Regions from separate parts of the Shewanella sp. cp20 genome, predicted to be linked through region 1. Evidence: predicted binding sites of a transcription regulator. Region 1 holds the regulator's gene; the other holds the start of a gene.
The links. Region 1 encodes sigma-54, which starts transcription at its own class of promoters, with help from an activator protein. Its sites were predicted from a motif close to GTTGGCACGNNNNTNGNNT; they were not measured.
Positions count from the first base shown of each region.

Region 2: DB48_RS05315 (DUF3192 domain-containing protein) is a predicted target of sigma-54. The motif match lies at 1,112-1,130, and genes of this name have one in related genera.

Region 1 covers NZ_JPII01000026.1:5,098-8,306, reverse strand. The annotation lists gene lptA (lipopolysaccharide transport periplasmic protein LptA) at 1-434, shown strand, start outside; gene lptB (LPS export ABC transporter ATP-binding protein) at 431-1,162, shown strand; gene DB48_RS08850 (RNA polymerase factor sigma-54) at 1,296-2,783, shown strand; gene hpf (ribosome hibernation promoting factor) at 2,814-3,101, shown strand; gene ptsN (PTS IIA-like nitrogen regulatory protein PtsN) at 3,104-3,209, shown strand, end outside.
Region 2 covers NZ_JPII01000017.1:146,755-149,963, reverse strand. The annotation lists gene DB48_RS05325 (GNAT family N-acetyltransferase) at 1-202, opposite strand, end outside; gene DB48_RS05320 (DUF2789 domain-containing protein) at 346-576, shown strand; gene DB48_RS05315 (DUF3192 domain-containing protein) at 701-1,072, opposite strand; gene DB48_RS05310 (hypothetical protein) at 1,220-1,555, shown strand; gene DB48_RS05305 (Zn-ribbon-containing protein) at 1,555-2,328, shown strand; gene syd (SecY-interacting protein) at 2,418-3,080, opposite strand; gene queF (NADPH-dependent 7-cyano-7-deazaguanine reductase QueF) at 3,141-3,209, shown strand, end outside.

The sequences.
Region 1 (3,209 bases):
AGGAGGCCGACATCAAGAACAACCAGATCATCTTCCACGGTCCGGTAGAAGTCACACAAGGCTCAATCAAGATTTTGGCCAGTGAGCTGCGCGCCTTCAGCAAAGAGAAGAATAGCGGCAAGATCCTCATCGCCACCGGCAACCCAGCCACCTACACTCAGGTGATGGAAGATGGCCGCCCAGCATCTGCAAGCGCCAAGGAGATACGCTACGAGCTGTCCAGCCGCACCCTGACACTGATCGGCGACGCCACCCTGGAACAGGAAGGCAGCCAGGTCACAGGCTCGCAGATCCGCTACAACATAGAGCAGCAACAGCTGATCGCCGAGAGCAGCGGCAAAGACAGAGTGATCACCATCATTCAGCCTGAGAACTATCAGGAGCAGATCCAGCCAGAACAGAAACCCGAACAGCCCAAACAGGAAAAACAATGACACACCTAACCTTGAAGGCGGAGAACCTCGCCAAGAGCTATAAGAGTCGTGCCGTTGTCCAAGACGTGAGCCTCACGGTCAAGACCGGGCAGATCGTCGGCCTGCTGGGGCCAAACGGCGCCGGCAAGACCACCACCTTCTACATGGTCGTCGGATTGGTGCAGAGCGACAAGGGCCGCATCTTTATTGACGATGACGACCTGACGCTGGATCCCATGCATCTGCGCGCCCGCAAGGGCATAGGTTATCTGCCTCAGGAAGCCAGCATCTTTCGTAAGCTCTCGGTACGCGACAACATCATGGCCGTGCTGCAGACCCGCAGCGACCTGAACAACGACGGCCGCGAAGAGGAACTGGAACACCTGCTGGAAGAGTTCCATATCACCCACATCCGTGACAGCCACGGCATGGCACTCTCTGGCGGTGAACGTCGCCGAGTAGAGATCGCCAGGGCGCTGGCCGCCAACCCTAAATTTATTCTTCTCGACGAGCCTTTCGCCGGGGTCGATCCCATCTCGGTCATCGACATCAAGAAGATCATCGAACAGCTCAAGAATCGTGGCCTGGGGGTGTTGATCACCGACCATAATGTGCGCGAAACACTAGATGTCTGTGAGAAAGCCTATATCGTCAGCCATGGTAATCTGATCGCCGAAGGCACACCCGCCGAAATCTTAGACAACCAGCAAGTACGAGCAGTGTACTTAGGTGAACAATTCAAGCTATAGTTAATCTTATAACGGGGCCACACAGAAAAACCTATCTTAGATTGTGGCCTTAGCGACTATTCGATATATTTGTCCGGCACATATAGCCAGAGCTTTCTCATTTTATAATTAGAAACAAGGGAATAGCAGTACGATGAAAGCGTCACTTCAGCTCAAAATGGGTCAGCATCTCACCATGACGCCCCAGCTACAACAGGCCATTCGTCTGTTGCAGTTGTCGTCATTAGAGTTGCAGCAGGAGATCCAGCAGGCATTAGAATCTAACCCGCTACTGGAGTTGGACGAAGAGCAGGAGAGCGCCAACGTCGAGCTGCAAGATGATGCCGTCAGCGACAACTTCGACACCAAGTACGACGACAAGATAGAGCTGGATTCGAGCCAGGATAATTCAGGTGTCGAGACCTCTGACGCCCTGACCCAGGACTCCATGCCAGACGAGCTACCGGTCGATACCACCTGGGACGAGGTCTATACCGCCTCGCCCAACTCCAGCTCGGGCGCCATGCGTGACGACGACATGCCTTTTCAGGGTGAAACCAGCGAAGGCCTGTATGAACACCTTGAATGGCAGAAGAACCTGACCCCCTTTTCCGATAACGATCTGGCCATCGCCACCGCCATCATAGATGCCATCGACGAGCGTGGTTACCTGACCCAGACCTGTGAAGATATTCTCGAGGCCATGGGCGATCCTGAGATCGAACTCGACGAGGTCGAGGCTGTTCTCAAGCGGGTACAACACTTCGATCCCATCGGCGTGGCGGCAAGGGATCTCAGCGAATGCCTGACGATTCAGCTCGCCCAATACAGCGACGACACGCCGCATATCGCCAATGCCCGCATGCTGATCAAGGAACATCTGGATCTCATCGCCGGCCGCGACTTCCGTCTGCTGATGCGCAAGACCAAACTCAAAGAAGATGACCTAAGAGATGCCATCGCCCTGATCCAGACACTCAACCCCCGTCCCGGCCTCGCCATCACCGCCAGCCGCGACGAGTATGTGATCCCGGATGTGACTGTCACCAAGAAGAAGGGACGCTGGGTGGTCGAGCTCAATCCCGACAGCATGCCCAAGATCAACGTCAATCAGCAGTATGCCGCCATGGCGCGCAGCACCAAGAGCCAGGCTGATGGCCAGTTTATTCGTGGCCACCTGCAGGAAGCCAAATGGTTCCTCAAGAGCCTGGAGAGCCGCAACGAGACCCTGCTCAAGGTGACCAACTGTATCGTCGACTTCCAACAAGGCTTCTTCGAATTTGGCGAAGAGGCGATGAAGCCCATGGTACTGAACGACATTGCCGAGGCGGTGGAGATGCACGAGTCCACCATCTCGCGTGTGACCACACAAAAATATATGCATACCCCGAGAGGGATCTTCGAACTCAAATACTTCTTCTCCAGTCACGTCGGTACCGACGATGGCGGAGAGTGCTCTTCAACAGCAATACGCGCCTTCATCAAGAAGCTGGTTGCTGCGGAAAACCAGAAAAAGCCATTGAGCGACAGCAAGATGGCTCAACTCTTGGCCGAACAGGGTATCAAGGTAGCTAGACGCACCATTGCCAAGTATCGCGAAGCGATGCTGATACCGCCGTCGAATCAGCGCAAGAGCTTATAAAACAAACCTGGAAACTGGAGGACTATCTTTATGCAAATAAACCTGACTGGGCACCATATCGAGATCACCCAATCTCTACGAAGCTACATCGAAGAGAAATTCACAAAGCTTGAACGTCATTTCGATCAGATCAATAATGTGCACGTTGTATTAAATGTCGAAAAGTTGCAACAGAAGGTTGAGGCAAAGTTACATCTCCGCGGCGGAGAAGTGTTCGCAACATCCGAACATGCGGACATGTATGCCGCGATAGACTCCCTGATTGACAAACTCGATCGTCAGGTCATTAAACACAAAGAGAAGCTTACTAAACATTAACGATGGAACTGAGTACCATCCTGCGGCCGGAGTGCACCACCTGCGCCACTCCGGGCAGTAAGAAAAAGGTACTGGAGCTTATCAGCGACTTAGCCGCTGTCCAGTACC
Region 2 (3,209 bases), on a different contig from region 1:
AGAGAGTATGCAGTTCCTCGCGAATAGCCCCACGCAGCTTCTGTTCATATTGCGCCTTGTCTCCCTTATGCAGGGCGGCAATAAAGAAGGGATCATCATGGTAGGCGTTATAGAGAATCGAGGCGGCGACACGTAGGTCTTCGGCGGTTAAATAGACAGCTTTATAGGTTTCATTAACAGGTGGGGTAGCTGTTGTCATCATTGCTGTTATTCCTTGATCTAGATCAACATTGTCCAATGTAACAAGCTCGTAAAAAAGTGCAAACTTTAATCGATTCGAAACTTTATCAATTTATTGCATACTAAATAGGAGCACCTCATTACTACTAACAAGCGAGGGATAAGATGGATATAACACAACCCGATCTAGCCAGCTTATTTGATCAACTCGGCCTGCCGAGCGACCCCGATGCCGTAGAGGCTTTTATCAAGCAACATTCCATCGCCGCGGAGATCCATATTGCCGAGGCGCCCTTCTGGTCTCAGGCCCAGAGGCACTTTTTAGCCGAGGCCTTAGCAGAAGATGCCATGTGGACAGAGGTGATCGATCATCTCGATGCCCAGCTTAGAGCCTAGGCTATAGGCCTAAAGTATCACCTTATAGCGCAACGAACTAAGGCCGCCAAAAGGCTTAACAGCAAAAGACCTAAACAAAAAAGGCAAGCCAACTTGGCTTGCCTTTAAAGGTTAACTTATTCCATTACATGTTGTGGTAGGCCTTCTCGCCCCAGCCCACGACGCGGTTATCCGTGATCACGATAGGTGTACACTCATCCTTGGTGGTCGTGCCATCTTCGCGCGTACGCTGGGTACGATAGTAGAGTACGTTGATCGTCTTATCTTGCTTGGTATAGGCCTCGTTAAAATCAGCTGTGCCCATCAATGTCAGCACCTGATCGCGGGTCATCCCCAAAGATAACTTAGACAGATTAACGCGGTTCTGCTCCTGCACGCGCTCCCAAGAATTGCCTGTGCTCCATCCCTTGTCGCCTTCGCCCACATTCAATACACACCCAGATAGCGCTAAACTGGCGGCGCCTAAGACCAATGCTGTTGTTAATTTTGTTTTCACTTTCACGTCCTGTTTATCTATTATAACTGGATTCAGGTAAAGCAAAGCTTATGCCAAACAGATATATCCTTATTTATCAAAACGTTAAGATAAATCTGATTTTTAATTTATGTCAGCCAGGCTAAAAAGTAAGGAATTTCACCAATCATGAGTCCTCTCGAACAGGTGCTGGTCGCCGCACGAAAATTGAGTCTGGCGGGTAAGCCCCCCAGCCTGGCCTTAATCAAGGCGAGTCTCGGCAACTCGCTTCCCATGCCCATACTGGTACAAGGGTTACAACGCTTTAAATCAATGTCGGCCGACGAACAGGCGGCGATAGTGGTCAGCGCAGCGGCACCTGCAGCAAGTATTCAGAGTGCAGAGGCGGCGCCGAGTCTTGCCCAGCTGGCTGAGCAGGTCGCTAAGCTCACTGCCAATCAAGAGATCTTGATTAAACGTATCACCGAGCTCGAAGCCAAATTAAACGACAAGGGTGATTGCTGATGCACGTGGTGGAACTCAGATTCGAGTGTTTTGACAACACCACCATCACGGCCGCTGAGCGTGCCATTAATGGTCTGCTCGAAGCCTACCGCGCCAATGGTCAGGTATTGGGACGCGAATTTGCCGTGGCCTTCAACGAAGGTGAATTCAGGGTACGTCTGCTGTTACCGGAAAAGAGCAGCCTGGCCAAACGTTTCAACAGCCCCTGGGTCAACTATGCCCTCGAAGAACTCACCGAGGCCAAACTGTTGCATCCAAGAGAAAAATATATCGGTCAGGATATCAACTCTGAAGTCAGCAGCACAGAGACACCCAGCTGGCAACTACTCTACACCAGCTATGTGCATATGTGCTCTCCCCTGAGAAATGGTGATACCCTGCAGCCCATTCCCTTGTATCGGATCCCGGCGACCTTTAACGGCGATCACAAGCGGGTGATCAAGTGGCAAACCGAATGGCAGGCCTGTGATGAATTGCAGATGGCGGCGGCCACTAAGGCAGAGTTTGCCGCCTTAGACGAACTGAGTCAGTGCGACAGCGACCTGTTTCGTCGCGGCTGGGATCTGCGTGGACGCATCGAATACCTCACCAAGATCCCTACCTACTACTATCTCTATCGTGTAGGGGGCGAGAGTCTGGCCGCCGAGCAGCAAAGACCCTGTCCACGTTGCGGTAACCCCCATTGGCTACAGGAGACACCACTGCTGGATCTGTTCCACTTCAAATGCGATAACTGCCGCATTGTCTCCAACATCTCCTGGGATCACCTTTAATCAATACGTCTCTGCAAATGGTCACTTCAACCAAGGCGTCTCTTCACCGCTATGTGCCTTTGTGAGCTGACTATTTTTTAACGCTGAGCTTAGCCCTTAGCGCGCAGATGGCGCCACATGGTCTTGAGTCGCTGCCAGATCCCGGGATGATCTGTCTCGGGCATAGCGACTTCGACCGGTTTCTGCGGCGGACAGACTCGCGGGCTAAGAGAAGCAATAAAATCCTCCAGGCTATCGGCCAGTTGACGATGAGGCAGCTCACCCGGGATCTCTATCCAGACGCTGCCATTCTCATTATCCACCACCAACATCTCGTCGCCTTCCCCCAGCACGCCGATAAACCAGGTCGCAGGCTGTTTCAGCTTCTGTTTCATCATCAGGTGGCCGATAAGATTTTGCTGTAAGTATTCAAAGTCTTGCTGATTCCAGGGCTGTAGTAGCTCCCCTTCGCCAAAGTCTGAGTCAAACATCAGCGGCGCCGAAAAATAGCGCCCATAGAAGGCCTGTATGCTCGGATGCAGTTTGATGGAGAGCGCATGCTCTATGTTGTCAAACTGCCCCTGGCGTTCACGTCTTACCGCCTGCCACTGCACCGAGCGCTCGGGCGACGCTTCCACCTTTTCCTGATCGCACGCCAGGACGCAGATTGAGGCTTCCCCTAAGGGGAAATAGCGGGGAGATTCCCCCAGTTTGTCGCTATAGGCTTGATGATAAAGCGTAAAAAATTGATCCAGTGCAGGCAAAGAAGACACTTAGCAGTTACCCGAATTTTAAGTATAATGTGCGCCTATTTTGACATGGAAAAACGATTGATGACACAGGTTCATGACCCTTATCGCGACGCCCCCGCGTTGTCCAAACTGACCTTAGGTAAATCGACC